3 regions of the Agrobacterium sp. 22-209-1 genome follow, and region 1 is predicted to be linked to each of the others. Evidence: predicted binding sites of a transcription regulator. Region 1 holds the regulator's gene; each other region holds the start of a gene.

Region 1 (4,746 bases):
CGCTACTCGGCTTGCCCACTCTGATATTGGCCTTCGGCCTCTCTGGAGCCGTCGCCCAACGCGGTCTGCCTGATCTGCTTGTCCATGAGGAAGGCAAGCTGGTGGCGCTTCTGGACGAGGGCAGGGTCTACACCACAAAAACGCGGCCGCAGGGCTTCATCTATGAGCAATGGCAGAGGGCGCTGCTGTTGCCTGAAAAACCGCTCCCACCGGTCTTTCTCAAGACGGGGGCTCCGACAACAACCGTTGCTCTCACCACAAAATCCAAGCTTGCGCCGGAGGACATGAAGGTCGTGGCCCGAGAGATGATAACGACGCTGAGAGATGCCGCGCCCGGTGTCTTCACCTGCAGGACAGGCATCTGGTGTGCGGCGCGCGCGAAAAGCGGCGAGTTTATCATCGTGCTGGAAGACGGTCGGTTTGCCGGGAAAGCCTGTGACATCGCCGATATCGTCATCGTCTCCCGCAGAACCTCGTTTACGCAATGCCGCTCGGGTGCCCTACTGCTCAATCGCGACATATTAAGGCGCATCGACTCGGTAGAGATAAATTTCGCCGGCAGCGATCAGGCGGGGGTGGTGGGGCGGATGCGCGCTGCAACCGCCAGCACCAACAGGCCGTGGAGCGAACATCGCTTCTACGACTGGAAAAGCGGGCGCTTTGACCGTGATGTGCCTGAAGCCGTCACCCGGTTGCTGACGGCATCGCAGTGAGTGCTGCCAGCATGATTTGTCAGGCCGTGGCGCGCAAATCCGCGGTCAATTCGCCAATGCTGCCGATCTCTTCTTCATGCGGCAGATCGCGCCAGATTTCCTTCAGTCCGGCCTCATACCATTCGCGCATGGCGGGCAGGGAGAGCAGCCTGTCACAATAGGCCTTCGCCGCTGGCGAAAGATCGGCGCCATAGGTCTGGAAACGGAACGCCACCGGGCAGAAGAAGGCGTCGACCGCCGTGAATTTCTGACCGGCGAGAAACGGTCCGCCGAATTTTGCGAGGCCTTCGCTCCACAGCGCATCAATGCGTTTTATGTCGGCGGCAAGCCCGGCATCGCCGCCCTTCGGTTTTACGCGGATACCGACCGACATTGGATAGAGATTGCGCAGCGAAGAGAAGCCCGCATGCATTTCACTTGCCGCCGAGCGTGACCAGGCCCGTGCCTGCTTGTCACTTGCCCAGACACCCTGATGTCTCTCGGCCAGATATTCGGCAATCGACAGCGATTCCCAAACCGTCACGCCCTCATCAACAAGGCACGGCACCTTGCCCGTCGGCGAAAAGCTGGAGAAGGCAACACCTTCGCCAAAGGGAACGAGTTTTTCATTAAAGGCGATGCCGAGCGTGCGCATCAAAACCCAGGGCCGCAGCGACCATGAGGAATAGTTCTTGTTGGCAATATAAAGATCGTACATGGCGTTTTTCCCCAGATAGGATGCGCATTTCTATATCTGCGAATGGTCTTGGAATATCGCAAAGAATCCATGGCTCCCATAACGCCAATTGATGGATGGGCCGTCGTGCACAACCGCATTTTCGCAACGACGAGCGCGTTTGCCATTTAAAAAAGAAAAGGCGCATCAATTCAACGAAATGACGCGCCCTTCATCTTGCAGGCCAGATATGCCGCCGTTCAACCGTTTCGGCTTATCCAAACCGGCGGCGGCATCAATGATATCTGCGGATCAACCCAACCAGCTTGCCCTGTATCTTCACCCGATCAGGCCCGAAAATGCGGGTCTCATAGGCCGGGTTCGCAGCTTCCAGCGCGATGGAGGCTCCCTTGCGGCGGAAACGCTTCAGGGTCGCTTCTTCATCATCCACCAGCGCGACGATGATATCACCCGGATTGGCCGTATTGCCGTTGCGGATGATAACGGTATCGCCATCAAAAATGCCGGCCTCGATCATCGAATCGCCTTTGACCTCAAGCGCGTAATGTTCGCCCGAACCCAGCATATCCACTGGTACGGCCACATCATGGGTGTTGTTCTGGATGGCGGAAATCGGCACACCGGCGGCGATGCGGCCCATGACCGGCACGGTGACGGCACCGCCGAGATCATTGGCAGGCGCCTTGGGGGTCGCGGCCGGCTCCGGCGCCTTCGGCTTGCCCAGGCTGCCTTCGATGACGCTCGGTGAGAAACCACGCTGCGGCCTTGCGCCCGGCGTATAGGCCTCAGGTAATTTTATCACTTCCAGCGCTCGCGCCCTGTTGGGTAGCCGGCGAATAAACCCGCGCTCTTCGAGTGCGGTAATCAGCCGGTGAATGCCGGATTTGGAAGCAAGATCGAGTGCGTCCTTCATTTCATCGAAGGAGGGCGGCACGCCGGACTCTTTCATTCTTTCATGAATGAAGAGAAGCAATTCCTGCTGTTTGCGCGTGAGCATGAGGAAAACACCCTTGAGAATCGTCGTTGAAGTCGCGAAACAAATACAGAACGAACACTATATGTTCCATATGTGTTCCGCAATCCCCTAAAATTTCGTGAAGGGTGCATCTCAGATGGTGATTTGATATTCGAAAGCCTGAACTGCCGAGAGCCGGTAGGGTTGGTGACTATTTTGATAATCGGAGGAACTGCCGTCTGAAGTGGGCAATTGAAGGCAGCTCTGTGTTTCAGGCATCCGGTACGACGATCCGTCCGTCTAAGACGGCAAATCGCTCATATCCGTTACGAGGATTTTCTTAGAGGGCGTGTTCGCCCGGTCCGAGATAGCTCGCCATCAGTGCCGGATCGACGGCGAGTTCGGCGGCCGGGCCTGAGCGGCGGACCTCGCCGAGTTCGACGAGGTAGGCCTCGTCGGCGATTTCAAGCGCGGCGCGGGCGTTCTGTTCGACCAGCAGGATGGAGACACCGGTACGACGCAGTTCGGCAACGATGCGCAGGATTTCGGCGACGATCAACGGCGCAAGCCCGAGACTAGGCTCATCCAGCAGCAAAAGCCTCGGCCGGCTCATTAGTGCCCGGGCGAGCGCCAGCATCTGCCTTTCGCCGCCGGAAAGCGTTCCGGCAAGCTGCTTGCTGCGCTCGCGAAGGCGTGGAAAGAGTGCGTGTATTTCCTCACGGGTTTCGTTGCGCTCCTGGCGTGAGCGCAGGAATCCGCCGAGCTCGATATTATCCTCGACGGTCATCGACCCGAACAATTCGCGCCTTTCCGGCACGAGGCAAAGGCCAGCGGCAACCCGGGCCTCGATGGTATCGGGCACTGGCGCGCCGTCGTAAAGAATGGTCCCGCGCGAAGGCACGACGCCCATGATGGCGTTGAGCAGCGTGGTCTTGCCCGCCCCGTTTGCTCCGATGACCGTGACGATGCTGCCGGATGTCATGGAAAGCGAGATGCCATGCACCACCTCCGCCCGGCCATAGGCAACGTGGATGTCTTTGATGTCGAGTAGATGTCCGCTCACGCTGCACCCCCAAGATAAGCCGCGATCACGGCTGGATGTTGCCTGATTTCAGCCGGCTTGCCTTCGGCGATCAGGGTGCCGAAATCGAGGACGACGATGTGATCGACCAGCCCCATGACGAAACCCATGTCATGCTCGACGAGCAGCACGCTCACGCCCTCGGCCCGCAGTTTTTTCAGCAGTGTGGCGAGCTCCTGCTTTTCGCCGTGGCGCAGACCGGCCGCCGGTTCGTCGAGCAGCAGAAGCGTCGGGTTGAGGCAGAGCGCGCGAGCAATTTCCAGAATTCGGATCTGCCCGAGAGCGAGGTCGCCGGCGGGACGGTCGCGATGAGCACCGAGACCGACGCGATCGAGCTGATGGGCGGCTTCGGCAAGCAGCGCCTGCTCCTGTTTTCGCTCCAGCCGTAAGAAGCTCCGGAAAACGCCGGCATTGCCACGCAGATGCGCGCCGAGAGCGACATTTTCGAGCACCGACATGGTTGGAAGGACCTTGGCATGCTGAAAGGTTCTGGCGATGCCGCGTTTGGCGATCAGCCGGGGATTGAGGCCTGAAAGCTTCTGTCCCTGATAGGTGACGTTGCCGCCGGAAAGGCCGAGGATGCCGGTGATGAGATTGAAAGTCGTGCTCTTGCCGGCGCCGTTCGGGCCGATCAGGCCGACGATCTGCCCGGCCTTGATATCGAAGCTGACATCGTTGACCGCCGTCAGTCCGCCAAATGTCTTCCGCACCCGATCGACCCCGACCAGCGGACTGCCGGGCGCAGGCATGTCCCGCGATTCAAGACTGGCGCCGTCGCGGCGGATGGCGCGCGGCGGCCGGGCCGGCAGGTATTTTTCCAGAAGTGGCCAAAGACCGTCGCGCGAGAGCTGTAGGATCAGGACGAGCAGCACGCCGAACACGATCATTTCTACATTCACCGAGGTGCCGACAAGGCCGGGCAGGACCCGTTGCAGCACCTCTTTTAACACCAGCACCACGGCTGCGCCGAAGATGGCGCCCACAACCCGGCCCGAACCACCGACGACGGCCATCAGCATATAGGTGATGCCCATGTCGAGCCCGAAAGGCGTCGGGTTTATCGACCGCTGCATATGGGCGTAAAGCCAGCCGGACAGCGCTGCTACAACGGCTGCGAAGACGAAGACGGTCAGTTTGGCCCGCTCGATATTCACGCCGAACGCCTCCGCTGCCTGCGAGCCGCCACGCAGGGCGCGAATGCCGCGCCCGACACGGCTGTCGAGCAGGTTCTGCGCGCCGATCGCCACGGCAACGACGAATATCCAGATCACGTAATAGATCGAGCTGCTGCTCATCAGCGGTTCGTTGCCGACCGAGAGTG
Region 2 (4,746 bases), on a different contig from region 1:
CCGAATTCCATCGTCACCCGGCTGGTGCCGAATTGCGAATTGGAAGAGATGGACTTCACGCCACTGACCCGCGCCACCGCACCTTCAATGGTCTGCGTCACTTCCTGATCGATAGTCTCGGGCGCCGCCCCCTCATAGGTGGTCCTGACACTGATGATTGGCCGGTCGACATCCGGCAATTCGCGGACTTCGACGCCAACCAGAGCTGCGAGACCGGCAACGACCAGCAGCGTGTTGAGAACCGCTGCCAGGATCGGCCGGCGCACGAACAATGCCGTGAAGGTGAGCTTGGAATCCTTAACCGGGGGCGGCTGCGTCGTCATTGGCTGGCAACCTCCTCGGGCTTGGGCTGATTACCGACGCGGACCGCGCCCCCTTCGCGCACACGCTGCAGGCCCTCGATCACGACAGGCTCACCATCCGCCAGCTCCGCCTTGACCAGAACGGCATCAGGATTGCGCTGCACGATCTGCACCCGCACCTTGTTCGATTTATTATCGGCCACACGCCAGACATAGGAGCCTTGCGCATCCCACTGCACGGCCAGCGGGTCGACCGAGGCATAGGTTTCCCCGGCAAACCGCATGGTGACGCCGAAGGACATGCCTGCCCTCAGCTCGTCCTTCTCATTGCCGAACTTCGCCCGGATGCGGATTGTGCGGCTCGCCTCGTCGACGCGGTTGTCGACGGCCTCGACCTCACCCTTGAAGGTCTCACCCGGCCGGGAAATCGACGTCGCCTCTACCGGCATACCGACCTCGATCGCGGTTGCGAACCGCTCGGGAGCCCAGAAATTGACGAGAATTTCGGACCGGTCGTCGATGCTGACGATGGTTGACTGCGTGGTGACGTTATCGCCTATATTGGCGGCGACGATACCCGCCACACCCTCTATCGGCGCAACGATGTCGCGGCGCTTGAGATTGAGTTCGGCAGTGCTCAAGGCAAGCTTGGCGGCTTCCTCGGCAATCTGCGCATCCAGCACATCGAGGCGGGAAACGGATTTCAGGTTCTTGTAGGAATTGGATTTTTCAACGGCGCTGCGCAGTGCCACCTGCGCCTTGTCGCGCTCGATCACCTGCTCTTCATCGTCGAGCCTCGCCAGCACCTGCCCTTTCACGACACGCGCGCCGGACGATGTGCGAATTTCGGAAAGCGTGCCGGAAGCCTGCGGCATGACGACAACCGACTGGATCGCCTCGCCATTGCCGATGGCGTTCAAACGGTCATTGACCGTGCCTTTCTTCACCGGGGCCGTCACCACCAGTGTGGCGCTGCCGTTGCGGCGCGCACCGCCGGCATTCTGCCCTGTGGACGCACCGGCCGCCGGGCCGCCGGTTGCGGCGACTTCAATCGCCCCGGCAGGCGTTTTGCCAAGCCCCATGCTGGCGAGCAGATTGCGGGCTTCGGGCGAATAGAAGCCCCAGAGACAGAGCCCCGCTCCGACCACGGCAACACTGACACCCACCTGTTTCCACACCCGCATATACTTCTCCGGTTGATCCACGCAGCATAAAGCATTCCCGCGAACACTCGTTCCGGGACAGAAACACTATTCCCGCTTGGCCAAGGCAAGGCAACGCACAAATCCGTTCCTTACGTAATTGTAATTTGGGCGCAAATGCCACCCGGAGCAGCCAATCCGCAATCCATCCGTGCATTCCTGTCGCAAATATCCGCCATTGGGCTAATCTGCCCCCGAGACGCCATAACCGGAGGAAGCGATGAGCACCGTAACGAAGACCGAAAACCCGGAAACCGATCCTCGCGTCAAAGCGGTGTTCGATGACATCCGCGCCACCCGCAAATCGGATTTCATCAACAATATGTGGCTCTACCTCGCCTTCGATGCCGATCTGCTTGAAAAGACATGGGGTGAGGTCAAGGCGGTGATGGCGACACCTTCGGCGCTCGATCCCGTCGTGAAGGAAATGCTTTACATTGCCGTTTCCGTCACCAATGGCTGTTCCTATTGCGCCCATTCCCACACGGCCGCCGCCAAAGCCAGGGGCATGACGACAGATCAGCATGCCGATTTACTGCGCGTCATCGCGCTTGCCGCCAAGACCAACCAGCTTGCGGTCGCGCTGCAAGTGCCCGTTGACGCCGCTTTCGACGCCGACAGACAGGCGTGATGCGAAAAAATGCCTTGGAATGGGCGTTTTGACTGATGATACCGGAATAAAAGCAGAACACGGTTCTGGCCTTTATATCCCGAATCACTACATTGGGCCGCATGAGCAACAGTTTTGACGATATGCCGTTCTTCGATGAGGAACCCACCGCACCGCGCAGGGCAACGAACAACGCCGGTGCGGAAAGCGGCGGCGGGCTTGGCATTGCCGCCCGCGCCATGGCGGCGCGCGATCAGACGCGTGCTGCACCCGACTATCTTTCCGGCCTCAACCCGGAACAGCGCGATGCCGTGGAAACGCTGGACGGACCCGTTCTCGTCCTCGCCGGCGCCGGCACCGGCAAGACCCGCGTTCTGACCACCCGCATCGCCCATATTCTCGCGACCGGCCGGGCCTATCCGAGCCAGATTCTTGCCGTGACCTTTACCAACAAGGCTGCCCGCGAGATGAAGGAACGTATCGGCGTTCTCGTTGGTGGCGCGGTCGAGGGCATGCCCTGGCTCGGCACGTTCCACTCCATCGGCGTCAAGCTGTTGCGGCGTCACGCCGAACTCGTCGGCCTGAAATCGGATTTCACCATCCTCGATACGGACGACGTGGTGCGGCTGATCAAGCAGCTCATCCAGGCCGAAGGTCTTGATGACAAGCGCTGGCCGGCAAAACAGTTCGCCGGCATGATCGACGGCTGGAAGAACAAGGGCCTGACGCCGCCGGATATTCCTGAAGGGGACAGCCGCGCCTTCGCAAATGGCAAGGGCCGTGAACTTTACACCGCCTATCAGAACCGCCTGAAAACGCTGAACGCCTGCGACTTCGGCGACCTTCTGATGCACCCGATCAGCATCTTCCGCCGCAACACGGATATTCTGAAGGAGTATCACCAGAAATTCCGTTACATTCTGGTGGACGAATATCAGGACACCAATACGGCGCAATATATGTGGCTCAGGCTTCTTGCCCAGCGCGCCAAGGGCGAGCCGCAAAACGTCTGCTGCGTCGGCGACGACGACCAGTCGATCTATGGCTGGCGCGGCGCGGAAGTGGACAATATCCTGCGCTTCGACAAGGATTTTCCCGGCGCCAAGGTGATCAAGCTCGAGCGCAACTACCGTTCCACCGAGCATATTCTCGGCGCTGCCGGCCATCTGATCGCCCACAACGAGGGCCGTCTCGGCAAGACGCTGTTTACTGAGCGCAGCAGCCCTGACGATGAAAAGGTCGTGGTGCACGCAGCCTGGGATTCCGAAGAGGAAGCCCGCGCGGTGGGCGAGGAAATCGAACAGCTACAGCGCAAGAACCACAAGCTGAACGACATGGCGATCCTCGTTCGCGCTTCCTTCCAGATGCGCGAATTCGAAGACCGTTTCGTCACGCTCGGCCTCAATTACCGCGTCATCGGCGGCCCGCGCTTTTATGAGCGTCTCGAAATCCGCGATGCCATGGCCTATTTCCGCCTCGTCTGCCAGCCGGCCGACGATCTGGCCTTCGAGCGGATCATCAACACGCCGAAACGCGGCCTTGGTGACACGACCATCCGCAACCTGCACGACTATGCCCGCGCCCGCGATATTCCGATGCTGGCGGCCGCGGCCGATATCATCGAAACCGACGAGCTGAAGCCGAAGGCGCGCAAGGCGCTGTTCGATGTGGTGCAGGATTTCCGCCGCTGGCAGGGCCTCTTGGAAAACACCGAACACACCACGCTTGCCGAGCAGATTCTCGACGAAAGCGGCTATACCGCCATGTGGCAGGCCGACAAGACGGCAGAAGCCCCCGGACGCCTTGAGAACCTGAAGGAACTCATCCGCTCGATGGAAGCCTTTGAAAGCATGCGCGGATTCCTCGAGCATGTCGCACTCGTGATGGATGCCGAGCAAAACGAAAATCTCGATGCCGTCTCCATCATGACGCTGCACTCCGCCAAGGGTCTGGAATTCGACACCGTCTTCCTGCCCGGCTGGGAAGAAGGCCTGTTCCCGCACCAGCGGGCGCTGGACGAAGGCGGGCGCTCCGGTCTTGAGGAAGAACGTCGCCTTGCCTATGTCGGTATCACCCGTGCCAAGAAACTCTGCCATATCTGGTTCGTGTCGAACCGGCGCATTCACGGGCTGTGGCAATCCACCCTGCCCTCACGTTTCCTCGATGAATTGCCGCCCGCCCATGTGGATGTCGCGGCATCCGATAGCAATTACGGCGGTTATGGCGGACGTGGCGGCTACGGCCAGTCGCGCTTCGACAAGGCCGATCCCTTCACTAACAACTACTCCACCCCCGGCTGGAAGCGCGCGCAGCAGAACCGCAGCGACGCCACCCGCGACAATTGGGGCACCCGCTCCGGCCATGCGGTGGAACGGATCGGTTATGGCGAAAGCGGCCCGCGCACCCGCACTATAGATGGCGAACTGGTGGCCAAATCCGTGGCTGACAAGCCCTCGAAATTCTTCGTCGGCGACCGCGTTTTCCACATCAAGTTCGGCAATGGCAATATTTCCGCCATCGAGGGCAACAAGCTGACCATCGACTTCGATCGCGCCGGCCAGAAGCGCGTGCTGGATGGATTTGTGGAAAAGGTTTGATTCGACAACCATGAATGCCCTCGGACCGCTTTTTC
Region 3 (4,746 bases), on a different contig from region 1:
CAGGTTCCAGGCATGCGTGATCGCCTCTTCCTTGAAATAATCGCCGAAGGAGAAATTGCCGAGCATTTCGAAGAAAGTGTGGTGGCGGGCAGTATAACCGACATTGTCGAGGTCATTATGCTTGCCGCCAGCGCGCACGCATTTCTGCGCGGATGCCGCGGTGGAATAGGGACGGCTTTCAAGACCGGTAAAGACGTTCTTGAACTGCACCATGCCGGCATTGGTGAACATCAGCGTCGGATCGTTGCGCGGCACCAGCGGGCTGGAGGGCACAATCTCGTGTCCGTTCTTCTTGAAGTAGTCGAGGAAGGTCGACCGAATTTCATTTACACCGCTCATGCCCACACACCGCTCACAACTGGAGTCCATCACCGCCATCGGCAACGATGGCTATATTGCAAAATCAATGGCTTTTATCGTCCGTATCCAGCCCTGTCCAGCCATGGAGACCGGTGAAGGCGCAGCGACAAACAAAAAGGGCCACACGACAGAAATCGCACGGCCCATTTTGTTCAATCAATTCACATCAAGACAGGCGAACCTGCATCGGATTCCTGAAACTCAACGACAGGATCAACCCTCGTCACCGTCGCCGTCATCGCCGGCATCAGGACCGCCATTCTGCAGGAAACGATCCGCAATCAGGCCGGCATTCTGGCGCAGCGCCAGTTCGATCTCGTTTGCCGTATCCGGATTGTCGCGCAGGAAGGTTTTGGCGTTTTCACGCCCCTGCCCCAGACGCTGGCTGTTATAAGAGAACCAGGCGCCGGATTTCTCGACGATACCGGCCTTAACACCGAGATCGACCAGCTCACCGGTCTTGGAAACGCCTTCGCCATACATGATGTCGAATTCCACCTGCTTGAAGGGCGGTGCCATCTTGTTCTTGACGACCTTGACGCGCGTCTGGTTGCCGACAACCTCTTCACGTTCCTTGACCGCGCCGATACGGCGGATGTCGAGACGCACCGAGGCGTAGAACTTGAGAGCGTTACCGCCGGTCGTCGTTTCCGGCGAACCGAACATGACGCCGATTTTCATACGGATCTGGTTGATGAAGATGACCATGCACTTCGACTTGGAGATCGAAGCCGTCAGCTTGCGCAGCGCCTGGCTCATCAGACGCGCCTGAAGACCCGGCAGGCTGTCGCCCATCTCGCCTTCGATTTCCGCCCGCGGCGTCAGCGCCGCAACGGAGTCGACCACAAGAACGTCCACCGCGCCGGAGCGCACCAGCGTATCGGTGATCTCAAGCGCCTGCTCGCCCGTATCCGGCTGCGAGATCAACAGGCTCTGCAAATCCACGCCAAGTTTGCGGGCATAGACCGGATCGAGCGCATGTTCGGCATCGACGAAGGCGCAGATGCCGCCCTTCTTCTGGGCTTCCGCGATTGTCTGCAGCGCCAGCGTCGTTTTACCCGAGCTTTCCGGACCGTAAATTTCAATGATGCGCCCCTTCGGCAGACCGCCGATGCCGAGCGCGATATCCAGGCTGAGCGAACCCGTCGAAACGGTCTCCACCTCAACCACATTTTCATTGGAACCGAGCTTCATGATCGATCCCTTGCCGAACGACCGTTCGATCTGGGAGAGCGCCGCTTCCAGTGCCTTGCTTTTATCCACCGATTTATCCTCTACGAGACGCAAAGAATTTTGTGCCATCCGAACCACCTTTAGGTTATTGAAGCCGCACAGGCAATGAAGCAGTATGGAAACGGTATGTACTCTATTTGTTCTCATTTCACAAGGCTGAGCCAGCATATTGAAAACAAATAGTGATAAGTCGTTTGTTCTGCTTTCGTTTTTCTGTGCGTGGCCCATAGCCGCAAACCGGAGGCGAGGTCAGGAAGACGTCAGTTTAGGCCGAATCGTCCGGTCTTTCCATCCGCCAGAGAGGGAAACGCAAGCGTGAAGAAAATACTCGTTCTGGGCGGCGCGCATATCGACAGACGCGGCATGATCGAGACTGAAACGGCGCCGGGCGCCAGCAACCCCGGCTCGTGGATGGAAGAGGCGGGCGGCGGCGGTTTCAACGCCGCGCGCAATCTTTCCCGGCTCGGCTTTCAGGTCCGCATTATCGCGCCGCGCGGCGGCGACGTGACGGGCGAAGCGGTGGCGGAGGCCGCACGTCAGGCGGGCGTGGAAGACACGCCGTTCACCTTCCTCGACCGGCGCACGCCAAGCTACACGGCCATTCTGGAGCGCGATGGCAACCTCGTCATCGCGCTTGCCGATATGGATCTCTACAAACTCTTCACCCCGCGCCGCCTCAAGATACGCGCCGTGCGCGAGGCAATAAGGACGAGCGATATCCTGCTTTGCGACGCCAACCTGCCCGAGGATACGCTGACGGCGCTTGGCCTCATCGCCCGCACCTGTGAGAAGCCGCTGGCGGCCATAGCCATTTCGCCGGCCAAGGCTGTGAAGCTGAAGGCGGCGCTCGGCGATATCGACATCCTCTTCATGAACGAAGCGGAAGCCCGCGCGCTGACCGGCGAGACGGCGGCCAATGTCCGTGACTGGCCGGACATTCTGCGCAAGGCCGGGCTTTCCGGCGGCGTCGTCACGCGCGGCGCAAGCGAAGTCGTGGCCTTCAACGGGACGGGAAAAGCAATCCTCCACCCACCCCTTATCCGCGAGGTGAAGGATGTCACCGGCGCCGGTGATGCCATGGCCTCCGGTTATCTCGCCGCCATTGCCGAGGGAGAAACAATCTCGGAGGCATTGAGACGGGGGGCTGCGGCAGCGGCTATCACCGTGCAATCGCCCTTCGCCACCTCGCAAGACCTATCAAAAGACAGTGTCGATGCCATGTTGGGGCTTGTTCCCCAGGCTGAAATGCTGGCATGAACCCGCTTTTAAAAACTGGAACAGATGAAATGACCCGCCCCATCTCCCCGCTCCTGCCCATCGTCTATTCTCAGGAAGTCGCCGCCGCCAAGCAGCGCGGCGCGCCGATCGTCGCGCTCGAATCGACCATCATCACCCACGGCATGCCTTACCCCGGCAATATCGAAATGGCGGAAAGCGTCGAACAGATCATCCGCGATCAGGGTGCGGTTCCGGCCACCATCGCCGTCATTCACGGCACCCTCCATATCGGCCTTGAGAAAGACCAGCTCGAGGCGCTGGCGAAGACCACCGACGCCATGAAGGTCTCGCGCGCCGATATCGCCTTTGCGATCGCCGAGCGCCGGACAGGCGCGACCACGGTTGCAGCGACCATGATCGCCGCCGCTCGCGCCGGCATTCGCGTTTTTGCCACCGGCGGCATCGGCGGCGTGCACAAGGGTGCTGAAGAGACCTTCGACATCTCCGCCGACCTGACCGAGCTTGCCAAGACCGGCGTGATCGTCGTGTGCGCTGGTGCCAAGGCTATCCTCGACATCCCGAAGACGCTTGAAGTCCTCGAAACCAACGGCGTGCCGGTCGTAACCTTCGGCTCGGAAGAATTCCCGGCTTTCTGGTCGCGCTCCTCTGGCCTGCCGAGCCCGCTCTCGCTCAACAGCCCCGCAGCCATTGCCAATTTCCAGGCGACCCGCGAACAGCTGGGTATCGATGGCGGAATGCTGGTGGCCAATCCCGTGCCGGAAGAGGATGAAATTCCGCGCGAGGAGATGGAAATCTACATCAACCGGGCCATATCCCACGCCGAACGCGACGAAGTGACCGGCAAGGAAGTTACCCCCTACCTGCTTGGCGACATCTTCCGCCTGACGGATGGCCGCAGCCTGGAAACCAATATCGCGCTGGTGCGCAACAATGCGCAGCTTGCTGCGGAAATCGCCGTGGCGTTGAACTGAGGCCATTTCTGCCCTCTTCGTTCCGTTTGACAGCAGAGAGGCTTCGTCAAAATAAAGAAGAGTCGCGAGCTTTTGACTTTCCGGAAGTCGCAGGTCGCAAACTTCCCCTCCGTCATGCTCGGGCCTGTCCCGGACATCTGCGACGCCTCGTCCGGTGAGACGTGATTGGATCCTCGGGACGAGCCCGAGGATGACGTCGAGTTGCAGGAAAGACCCGTCACGACAACAAAAAGGCCCGGAGAGCTTACGCCTTCCGGGCCCTTTTTTTTATCAGAACCCAATCAGTTCTGAGCGACCGGCTTCACCAGCGGCGTCACGCGGCGGATGGTGACGCGGCGGTTCTGCTGTTCCGGGCCGAGCGTCTGGACCTTCAGGTAGCGCTCGCCGTAGCCCTGTGTCGCGAGGTTTTCCGGCGGAATACCGTAGACATCGGTCAGCACATTGGCGACGGAGGCGGCGCGCTCGTCGGACAGAACGAGATTGCTTTCATCCGAACCGACGGCATCGGTATGACCTTCGATCAGGAAGGTTTCACCCGGATTTTTATCCAGCGCCTTGTTGATTGCATCCGCCACCTTGCGCAGCGAACGGGCTTGCGCCATCGGAATTTCGGCGCTGCCGGTGGCGAAGGTGATGGTATCGAGGTCGATACGGCGCACCTTGTCGCGGATACGGGCCGAATACCGCACTTCATCCAGCGAATAGACCCGCTCCACCGGCTCGACCGGCGGCTGTTCCAGGAAGCGATAATAATCGCGGTCCGGATCGCTCGAGGTGTCGATGATGTAGTCCGTCACGGGAATGCGCAGGCGCATCGGCGGCAGGTCGAGGCCCGGATCGCGATAGACGTAGTCGCGGTCGGGATCTTCCATCAGTTCCGGCGCATAGAACAGCACATATTCGCGGCCGCGATCGTCGATGCGCGAGCGCTGGATCACGTCGC

Evidence for each region. Region 1 encodes LexA, which represses DNA repair genes until DNA is damaged. Its sites were predicted from a motif close to TGTTCNNNNTGTGTTCNG; they were not measured.
Region 2: the regulator LexA is predicted to act here: its motif matches at 2,178-2,195, upstream of ACQZ48_RS08695 (ATP-dependent helicase).
Region 3: the regulator LexA is predicted to act here: its motif matches at 1,721-1,738, upstream of recA (recombinase RecA).

The regions. Positions count from the first base shown of each region.
Region 1 covers NZ_JBNWCH010000004.1:171,094-175,839, forward strand. The annotation lists gene ACQZ48_RS11970 (ComEC/Rec2 family competence protein) at 1-713, shown strand, start outside; gene ACQZ48_RS11975 (glutathione S-transferase family protein) at 733-1,410, opposite strand; gene lexA (transcriptional repressor LexA) at 1,664-2,386, opposite strand; gene ACQZ48_RS11985 (ABC transporter ATP-binding protein) at 2,685-3,407, opposite strand; gene ACQZ48_RS11990 (branched-chain amino acid ABC transporter ATP-binding protein/permease) at 3,404-4,746, opposite strand, start outside.
Region 2 covers NZ_JBNWCH010000003.1:163,110-167,855, forward strand. The annotation lists gene ACQZ48_RS08680 (efflux RND transporter permease subunit) at 1-323, opposite strand, end outside; gene ACQZ48_RS08685 (efflux RND transporter periplasmic adaptor subunit) at 320-1,486, opposite strand; gene ACQZ48_RS08690 (carboxymuconolactone decarboxylase family protein) at 1,725-2,135, shown strand; gene ACQZ48_RS08695 (ATP-dependent helicase) at 2,237-4,711, shown strand.
Region 3 covers NZ_JBNWCH010000003.1:10,754-15,499, forward strand. The annotation lists gene alaS (alanine--tRNA ligase) at 1-339, opposite strand, end outside; gene recA (recombinase RecA) at 574-1,662, opposite strand; gene ACQZ48_RS07885 (carbohydrate kinase family protein) at 1,909-2,850, shown strand; gene ACQZ48_RS07890 (pseudouridine-5'-phosphate glycosidase) at 2,880-3,803, shown strand; gene ACQZ48_RS07895 (OmpA family protein) at 4,085-4,746, opposite strand, start outside.